3 regions of the Novosphingobium sp. RL4 genome follow, and region 3 is predicted to be linked to each of the others. Evidence: riboswitches for the same ligand, from Rfam matches in the RefSeq annotation. Region 3 holds a riboswitch; each other region holds the start of a gene.
The links. A riboswitch is a leader RNA that binds a small molecule or an ion and turns the genes downstream of it on or off. The one in region 3 is predicted to bind cobalamin.
Positions count from the first base shown of each region.

Region 1: another riboswitch for cobalamin. It lies ahead of U9J33_RS14875 (TonB-dependent receptor domain-containing protein); the one in region 3 lies ahead of U9J33_RS17535 (cobalamin biosynthesis protein CobG).
Region 2: another riboswitch for cobalamin. It lies ahead of U9J33_RS08705 (TonB-dependent receptor); the one in region 3 lies ahead of U9J33_RS17535 (cobalamin biosynthesis protein CobG).

Region 1 covers NZ_CP141944.1:3,070,818-3,074,088, reverse strand. The annotation lists gene U9J33_RS14880 (cell wall hydrolase) at 1-947, opposite strand, end outside; cobalamin riboswitch at 1,180-1,366, shown strand; gene U9J33_RS14875 (TonB-dependent receptor domain-containing protein) at 1,468-3,271, shown strand, end outside.
Region 2 covers NZ_CP141944.1:1,799,706-1,802,976, forward strand. The annotation lists gene U9J33_RS08705 (TonB-dependent receptor) at 1-1,261, opposite strand, end outside; cobalamin riboswitch at 1,444-1,691, opposite strand; gene U9J33_RS08710 (S10 family peptidase) at 1,843-3,271, opposite strand, start outside.
Region 3 covers NZ_CP141945.1:11,222-14,492, forward strand. The annotation lists gene U9J33_RS17525 (NAD(P)/FAD-dependent oxidoreductase) at 1-760, shown strand, start outside; gene U9J33_RS17530 (YbhB/YbcL family Raf kinase inhibitor-like protein) at 808-1,410, opposite strand; cobalamin riboswitch at 1,659-1,888, shown strand; gene U9J33_RS17535 (cobalamin biosynthesis protein CobG) at 2,125-3,264, shown strand; gene U9J33_RS17540 (precorrin-8X methylmutase) at 3,264-3,271, shown strand, end outside.

The DNA.
Region 1 (3,271 bases), on a different replicon from region 3:
GTTGCCGCCTCGAAGGCGCGCTGCACCGCGAGCGGGTCCAGCGCGGCGTTGGCGACCGCGCTGGCGGCGGAATCGTCATGGCGATGCGGCGCGGCGAGCGGCTCCCCGCCGAAGTAGGCGAAGCGGAAGGCCGAAGGGCTCCCCGCCGGTCCGCTCAGGGCATAGAAACGGTGCGCGCCGATCGTCGAGAGATAATGGAGGCTCGGCGCCCAGTAGGGATTGACCTGGACGGTGTGGTAATGCGTGGCCAGGCCGACCGGCGCGTAGACGTAGCCGGAAAGCGCCGCGCGGGCGACTTCCTGCGCACGCTGCCAGAAGAAGCGCTGCGGCGCGCGTGCCAGCGACCCGTCGCAGGTGAAGGAGAACTGGCAGCCGGTCGAGCGCTCGGAGCCCTGGTAGACCACGCCGCAGACGGTCTTGGGATAGGCGGGATGGGCCAGCCGGTTGAGTACGACCTGCGCCACCGCGCGCTGGCCGGCATCCGGCTCGCTGGCGGCCTCATAGTAGATTGCGGCGGTCAGGCACTGGAGCGCGCGGCTGCGGTCCACCCCGGAATTGTCGATGCGCAGCGCGCGGGCGACCGGGCCGGGGCCGGTCACGCCGTCATCGGCATCGGAATGAATGCCTTCGCCGATCCTGAGCACCGGTTCTTCGGCATCGAGATAGTAGAAGGCCGAACCGGGGAAGCTGGCTCCGGCCTGCTCGAAGGGCATCGGCAGGACCGTCTGTTCGGGCGACCGCGCATCGGCGATGGAGAATTGCTGCCAGGAGCCCGGCGAGGCGAAGGCGGGCAGTGCCACGGCGGCCAGTGCGGCGAAACCCAGCGACCAGCGCCGGCGCGCGCGGCGTGCGACATGTCGCCGGCCGCCGCGCGCGAAGTGCCCGCGGAAATCGCGCGGACGCGCTTCCCAGGGTTCGAGGCAGGCAGGAAGGGCGGCAGCGGTCACGAATAGTCCTCTTGGCGCGTCCTTTCGGGGGACGGGCGCATCTTGCGCCTAACCCGCTTTGCGGCGCGCGGCATCCCTGCAGATCGGCACGTCCCGAAGCGGTACAGGCCCTGCCGATAGCCTTAATGGCTTAAGAGAATCTTCCGGTTTTCCCGGCGGCGATACCTGGCGCGGCCTTTACCGGCACTGCTTGCCAATCCTCGCGCCGGACAGTATCGGCGCAAGCGACGTCATGGGTGGCCCGGAGCCGGGCCCCAGGATTGGAACCTGGTGGGAATTTCGGCGAAAGCCCGAAGCTGCCCCCGCAACTGTGACCGGGGAGCGCCCCCTCCACGCGATGCCACTGGGTCAAACCGGGAAGGCGGAGGCGGCGCGGCGATCCGGAAGCCAGGAGACCTGCCCTTGACGGTCGTTCCGCAGCCGGGCGGGGTGTCCCGGCATGCAGCGAGCACGCGCGCATGAGGAAAGGCGCGCGTCTCCGCCATGGACGGCAATGTCGTTCAAGGTTGGAGGAATTACCGTGAAGTATCTGTTTCTGCTGGGGACGGCCCTGTCCGTCGCCACTCCCGCGCTGGCGGACGAAGCCGCAAACGATAGCATCGCAGCGGACGGCATCGTCGTCACCGCGACCCGCACCGAGACCCCGGTGAGCGAGATCGGCCAGTCGGTCTCGGTCGTCACCCGCGAGGATATCGAGCGTACCCAGGCGGTCACCGCCACCGATGTGCTGGCCCGCCTGCCGGGCGTGACCTTCACCCAGTCCGGCGGCTTCGGCCAGCCCGCAAGCGTGTTCATCCGGGGCGCCGAGAATGCGCAGAGCCTCGTGCTTATCGACGGTGTGCGCATCAACGATCCGGGCGATGTCGGCGGCGGCTTCGACTTCGGCAGCCTGACCGTCGGCCAGTTCGACCGTATCGAAGTGGTGCGCGGCTCTTCCGGCGTTCTCTGGGGCAGCCGCGCCATCGGCGGCGTCGTCAACCTCATCACCGCGCGCCCGACCGAGCAGTGGACCGCGCGCGGCCAGGCCGAATATGGGTGGCGCGACCAGAAGCAGCTCGGCGCCTCGGCGGCGGGCAAAGTGGGACCGGTCGGCCTGACGCTGGGCGGCAACTGGCTCAAGGGCGACGGCTATTCCGCCTTCGACGAGCGCCTCGGCGGTAAGGAAAAGGACGGCTTCGAAAGCAAGAGCGCCAATGCCCGGGCCGAAGTGGAACTGGTAAGCGGCCTGTCCGCCGACGCCGGGACCTACTGGACCAAGGCCAACTACGATTACGACAACACCGGCGCCGATGCCCTGAACGTGGGCATGAAGCGCGACACGGTGGGCTATGCGAACCTTCGCTATAAGGGGCTCGACGGCCGCCTGACCGCGCGCGTGGGCTACGGCCTCACCGACACCCGCCGCATCTCGGACGACGCGGTCTTCGGTCCCTACACCACCAACGGCCGCGCGGACCGCTTCGAGGGGCAGGTTTCCTTCAGCCCGATCGACATGGCCAGCATCCTGCTGGGCGCGGAGACCGAGAAGCAGAAATTCTCGAGCGATTACGCGAAGGACTCGACCTCGATCGACAGCTACTTCGGCATGCTGACGCTGCGTCCGGTCACCGGACTGACCCTGAACGGCGGGCTGCGCTACGACGACAATTCGGACTTCGGCCACAAGACCACGTTCTCGGCCAATGGCGCCTGGGTGATCGGCGGCGGCGAAAGCGCGCCGATCCTGCGCGCCAGCTATGGCGAGGGCTTCAAGGCGCCGTCGCTTTACCAGCTCTATACCAATGGCGGTTTCCGCGCGCTCGATCCCGAGACTTCGAAGTCGTGGGACGTGGGCGTCGAGCAGCCCTTCGCGGAAGGGCACGGGACGTTCTCGGTCACCTATTTCGACCGCAAGACCAAAAACCTGATCGACTACGATCTGGCCGAATGGAACTACTACAATGTCGGCCGGGCCCGCGCGAAGGGCGTGGAACTGGGGATGCAGGTGAGCGACTGGAACGGCTTCGACATGAGCCTTTCCGCCACGTACCTCGACGCCACCAACGAGGACACCGGCAAGCAGCTGGCCCGCCGTCCCAAGACCAACCTCTACGCCAGCCTCGACAAGCACTGGTCGGACGGCTTCCGCCTCGGCGCGGACCTGCGCGTGGGCGGGGGGCGCTATGACGACGTGGCGAACACCTATTATCTTGGCGGCAATGTCGTGGTGGGCCTGCGCACGGCTTATGACGTGACGCGGAACATCCAGCTCTATGGCCGGGTCGAGAACCTGTTCGACGAGCACTACGAAGTGGTGCGGACATACGGCACGCCGGGCCGCGCGG
Region 2 (3,271 bases), on a different replicon from region 3:
CGGCAAAATCGTAGCGGCCCGAGACGTTCCAGATCGTCTTCCTTGCGCCGTCCGTGCGGTTATGCCGCAGCCCGGCGGCGATCCGGCCCTTCGAGGATATCTCGTCGGTCGTGCGGATCTGCGCGATGGCGGCGTGGACCTGTTCGCTGGTCGGCGCGATCAGCAGCACGTCGTCCCGGCCGGAGAAGTTCTGGAAGTCGTAGCCCAGCAGGTACTCCAAACCCCGGTGCGGATGCAGCTTGACCACCGCGCTACCGCCCCAGTCGCGGTAGCCCCAGAACGTGCCTGCCGGGTAGATCACTTGCGGATCGTGATCGGGAAGCGAGTTGCGGATCTGGATGTAGGCGGTCTTCCAGTCGTGGAAATAGCCCTTGAGGAAGAACTGCACGGTGTCGCTGCCGGTATAGTCCAGCCGGGCGCTGGCGATCTCCTCGTTGCGGTCGTTCCGGCTCTCGCGGATGCGGGTGGGCGAAAGGTTGTCGAGCTTCGCCTCGGTGTGTTGGTACTGGAGATTGAGCGCGAGATCGGGGGCGAGGTCGTACTGGTACTTGAGGCCTGCGGACCACAAGTCGTAGCCGAGCCGGCGATCGGTAAGGCTGGGCTGGTAGGCGCTGTAGGGCATGTATCCCTCGGAGCGGTTGCGCGAGGCATAGGCCACGAACCGATGCCCGCCCGCCGCGCCGCGCAGGTAGCCGTCGAAGCTGGTGCCGCCCCACGAATCGACCGAGGCGTTGACCTGCCCGTTGAAGTCGTCCGTGAAGCCGCGCGTCACCACGTTGATGATCCCGGCCGAGGCCTGGGTGCCGTAGAACAGGCTCTCGCCGCCGCGCAGCACCTCGATCCGCTCGATCATGCTGGCGGGCAGGGTGTCGTTGGGCGAGGTACTGCCGTAGAGCCGGTTGTTCAGCCGGATGCCGTCCATCGTCCAGAGCACGTCCTGCGTGCGCGAACCCTGCAGCGAGACATCGACGTAAGTGAACGGCCCGTTGCGGCCGCGAATGTAGAGGCCGGGCACCGAATCGAGCGCTTTCACCACGTCCACTGCGCCGCTGTCGCGAATCTGCCTGCCCTCCACGACGGCCATGTCGTTGCCGTAGCGGGAAAGTTCCTGCGGCAGCGTTTCCTCAAGGCTCTGGCCGGTGACGACGATGGCGCCGTCCTCGCCGTCGCCGTCGGCGCGTTCCCCGGCGAAAACCGGCGTGCTCCAGGCGAGCGCCAGCGCCGCGGCAAGCGCCGCGTGCGAAACCTTTGCGAAATTCATCTTCATTCCCCTGCCGGGCGCCAGCGATCCGAAGCAGGGGACTGCCGTTTGCGAACGGCCGGCGCACCGACCGGCCGGGCGCCCATGGAAAGGCGACCGTTCAGCGCACCGTGCGGCCCCTGCCGCTCGTTCGTCGCTCAGACGGAGAAATCACCGTGCCCCGGCCATCCCCTGGACCAAAGCAAGAGCGACCGGACGCCGGCAGGTCTCCTGGCTCACGGGTCATCGCTTGATGCACGGCCTTCCCAGGCCTCGCAGGATTTAGCGTCCGGCCCAGTGGCTGCGGCATGGGCGCCTTGCCCGCCGCGTGATGTACATCGCGCTCGCCGCTTACAGTTGCAGGGACAGCCTCGGATTCGAAGGCGGCAAAGCCCTCTCACCGCGTTCCCTATTAAGCCTCTTTCGAGGCACCGACGCGATCATTCGCCCGGCTCGTCAGACGAATCCGGGCGGAAGCGCTGGTAGCGGGCGATGCGGGCGGGGGCAATCCTCCATGCGCCAGTCACCGCCGCGGCGTTCGGGATGGAGGGAAATCGGGGGGAGAGCGGGGCGGCGGATCGTCGCCGCCCCGCAAGAGGATGTCAGCGCGCGCCCTCGGCGTAGTAGCGCTCCATGTCGAGGCGCATCTGGTGCAGCGCCTCGGGGTTCAGATAGACCATGTGGCCTGCCGGATAGTACTTGAACTGCAGGTTCTGGCGCAGCGCCGGCGCCAGCATCATGTGCTTGAGGTCGCGCTCGGTCGAGAAGAACGGCGTTGCCATGTCGTAGTAGCCGTTGAGCGAAAGCACGCGCAGGTGCGGGTTGATGCGCATCGCGGTGCTGAGGTCTGCGGTCACGTCGGCGACGTTCTGTTTGCGTCCGGCGGGCGGCTCATGCGTCCAGTCCCAGTCCACCGGGCCGCCCTCGCGCGCGCTCAGGCGGTAGTCGAGATCGGTCTTGTAGCCGAGCGTGGTGGTCAGCTGGTCAAGGAAGCTGCCGACATAGAGGCCGCTGATCGCGGTGTCCGAAGGGTCGTACTCGGGGCTTTCACCGGCCGCATCGGCATCGAGACCCTTGTAGCGGCCGTCGAAGCGACCCACCGTCTCGCGCCCGCCGCGCAGCAGTTCCTTGCGGAAACGGCCGAGATCGACGCGCAGGTTCGCCTGCTTCACATAGTCCACCGAAAGGCCGGTGAAGCGGCTGAGCTGGCGGGCTACGGCGTCTTCCTCTTCCGGGGTGATGTCCTGGCCCTTGGCGAGCGCGGCGGCATAGGCGCCGTTGGCGAACTGGCGGGACTGTTCGACGAACTCGTCCACGGTCGCCGGACGATCCGCCACGCGGCCGTGATACCAGGCGACGGCGGCATAGGTGGGCAGGTAGCCGACGTAGATATTGTCGAAGCCGCTCTGGCGGATGCCGTAGTTCATGATCGACGAAAGTAGCACCACGCCGTTCAGCGCCATGCCGCGATCCTCAAGCTGGTAGGCCAGCGCGCCCGAGCGGGTCGTGCCGTAGCTTTCGCCGAAGATGTACTTGGGGCTGCCCCAGCGCGCGTTCTTGGTGGTGTAGCGGATGATCGCCTTGGCGAAGGCATCCACGTCCTGGTCCACACCGTAGAAATCGGCAGGCTTGGCATCGCCCAGGGCGCGCGAATAGCCGGCGCCCACCGCGTCGAGGAAGACCATGTCGGTGCTGCCGATCAGGCTGTCGGGATTGGGGCCGACGTCGAAGGGCGCGGGGCGGACGGCTTCGGGGTTGCCGGTGCGCACATGGTCGGGCGCGAAGCTGCCCATGCGCAGCCAGAGGCTCGCCGAGCCGGGGCCGCCGTTGTAGAAGAAGGTGACGGGGCGGTTTTTGCCCGGCGCGGTATAGGCGGTGTAGAACACGCTCGCGGTGGGCTTGCCCTGCGCGTCGCGGATGGTGAGGGTGCCAGCGGTGGCGGTATAGGCGATCGCCTTGCCGTCGACCCGGGCGGTGCCCTTGCTGGTCTTCGTCACTTCTTCGACCGGGGCGCTGGCCCAGTTCGCGGCC
Region 3 (3,271 bases):
GGAGCGGGGCGTCAGGGTACTCGAACTCGGCGGCTGCGTGGCCCGCACGAGCGAGGGGGACCGAGAGGGGGAGTATCTGCTGCTGGCAAGCGGCAAGCTGCCCCTGCGCGAAAGAGGCACGGCGTCCACGGGGCGGGCGGAGGCTGGTTTCGTGGGGTTCAAGATGCATTACCGCCTTGCCCCTGCCGCGATGCACCGTCTGGCGGGCACGATCATGCTCTTTCTGTTCGGCGGCGGTTATGCGGGACTTCAGATGGTGGAGGGTGGACGGGCCAACTTGTGCCTCGTCGTGCGCCGCAGCCGTCTTGCGCAGTCCGGCGGGGACTGGACGGGCCTGCGCGCCCGGCTGGACGAGATCGCGGCGCTGCGCGAAATGCTGGCCGATGCGGAGCCGCTGTTCGACCGTCCTGTAACGATCGCCAACCTGAACTACGGCATGGCCCCGGCCCGGACCGCGAACAGCCGGGTGCTGCGGCTGGGAGACCAGTGGGCGATGACCGCCTCGCTCACCGGGGACGGCATGGCCATCGCCCTGCGCAGTGCCTTCGTCGCCGCGCAAAGCGTGATGGCGGGCGAGGACGCGCGGCGATACGACTGCAGGCTCGCCGCGGAGGTTCGCGGTCAGGTCCGGCGGGCCATGGCGTTCCAGAACATGCTGGACCATCCGGTCCTGCGGCAGGCCGGGTGCCACGCGGCCCGGTCCTTTCCTGCGCTGCTGACAATGGCCGCGCGCGCAACCCGCCTGCGCGAATGGAGATGACAGCGGGGCGGGAGCGCCGAAGGGGCGCTCGCCTTTGCCGCCGTGATCTACTCCTCGTCAGCCGGTTCCCCGTCTCCGCGCGCGTAATGGCCCACCAGCATTCCGGCGGCCAGGACATGGTCCTTGATCGCCGCCAGGAATTCCGAACGGCCCGGGTTCGTTTCCAGCACGGGCGCGCGGGAAAGCGCGAAGAGCTGAAACACGTAATCGTGCGTGCCGTGGCCCGGCGGGGGATCGGGCGGCAGCCAGCCTTCGGCCTGATAGCTGTTGCGCCCCACATCGCGCCCGTCCGGCGCACCGTCGTCGTCAGGGCCGATGCCGCCTTCGGGAATCGCCCGTGTGCCTGCGGGAAGGTTCCAGACGATGGCGTGGACAAGAGGCTCGGCCGCAGGAGCGTCGGGGTCTTCGACCAGCAGCGCCAGGCTGGTGGTGGCGGCAGGAACCTCGCCCCATTCCAGCGGCGGGGATATGCCTTCGCCATCGGCCGTGAAGCGGGCGGGAAGGCGCGCGCCGTTCTCGAAAGCGGGGCTCGACAGGTCTATGAAGGCGCCTTCCGGCACCAGCCCGGCGCGGACGATCGCCAGCTTGGAATGTCCCGCGCGGAAGTTGTGAAACAGGGCGCCAAGCCATTGAGGGACATGTTCGAGCATGGGATTCTCCTTCGTCTCGGTGTGCAACGTCCGGACCCGACCTGAGGTTTCGTCACCATCGGCGATGACTTCCGGGTTTCGGCAGATCATGACGCCTGCGCCGTCAGCCGCATTGATCGGGCGCAATCGGGCCGCCCGGTATCGCCGCCGCCGTGCGATATCGCCGGGATGCGCTTGCAGGGCTGCGCTGACGATTGGCATCGATCCCGTTTTGGGTTAGGCGGCACCTGCAAGCCGGATTTCGTCCGGCCTGCAACGATCGCGCGGGTGCCTTTCGGGGCTGAAATGGGAATGCGGTGCGGAGGAAACTCCCATTCCGCAGCTGTCCCTGCAACTGTAAGCGGCGAGCGAGATGCCGGGGCTCCCTCAACGGAGCCGGCCACTGGATGAAGGCGCCCATCGGCGCCGGTTCCGGGAAGGCCGCGTATCGAGCTTTGACCCGTGAGCCAGGAGACCTGCCGGCGCGTCGGTCGCTCTTGCCATGGTCCAGGGAAAGGCCAAGGCTCGGTACTCCGCGTGAGCGACGAACCTGTGCGGCTGGGGCTGCATCGGTGTGCAGGGATGGCGTATGTCGCGCCCGCCTGTCGTTGCGCACGGACCGACTTCGTCGGCAAGCCCCGGTCATCGTCGCCGCGCGCGGTTGAAAGCGTTTATGCGCGTCTCGTCGAAGCGTGCCCTTTTGAAAATCCAGCGTTCCCGCCCGGATCGCCGCACATGAGCGACTTTGCCGTGCGCGGCTGGTGCCCCAGTGCCTGGCGCCCGATGATGGCGGGCGACGGGCTGATCGTGCGCGTGCGGCCGCGCCTTGGGCGCCTGTCACGCGCGCAGGCGCTGGCGCTCTGCGCGCTGGCCCGCGAATACGGCAGCGGGGCGATCGACCTCAGCCGCCGTGCCAATCTCCAGATCCGGGGTGTGACCGAAGCCGGTTGGGCGGCCCTGCTGGAGCAACTGGTGGCGCTGGAACTGGTGGATGCCCGGCCCGATACCGAAAACCGCCGCAATATCCTCGTCGCGCCGGACTGGACGGCGGGGGACGACACGTTCCGGATCGCCGAGGCGCTGGCCAGTGCGCAGGTTCGCCTGCCGGAACTGCCGGGAAAGATGGGTTTCGCCGTGGACGCCGGAGCCGCGCCGATCCTGGGGGGAAGCCCGGCGGACTTTCGGATCGAACGGGGCGAAGGCGGCTGGCTCATCCTGCGCGCGGATGGCCGGGCGCTGGGGATTCCCGTTGCCGTGGACGAAGCGGTCGGCGCGCTGGTCGAACTGGCGGAATGGTTCGTCGCCTCCGGCGGGATCGCATCCGGCAGGATGGCGCGCCACCGTGCCGAGCTGCCGGGCTGGGCCAGGGGATGGGTCTCTCCCGCATCGCCGCGTCCGGTCATCGGCCCCGGCGCCCATGCCATGGGCCATGCCTGCGGCGCCGCTTTCGGCAGCGTGGAGGCGGCGGCGCTGGCCTCGCTCGTCACACGTTCCGGGGCGGCGGCCTTGCGGATCACCCCGTGGCGGGTGCTTCTTCTGGAAGGCGCGAACCCGCTCCCCGATCCTGTCGGGGATGGCTTTGTCAGCGATCCTACCGATCCGGCCATGCGCGTGGACGCCTGCCCCGGAGCACCGCTGTGCCCGCAGGCGACCGTGGCGACGCGGCCGCTGGCCTTGCGGCTGGCCGCGCACGTTCCGGGCCGCCTTCACGTCTCCGGCTGCGCCAAGGGCTGTGCGCGTTCCGCCCCTGCAAGCGTCACGCTGACCGGGCGAAACGGCCGCTTCGACCTTTCCATCGATGCCGCTGCCGGAGACCCGCCATGCCGGTCCGGCCTCGATCTCCCACAACTGCTCGCCCATTTCGGAGCCGAATGATGCCTCA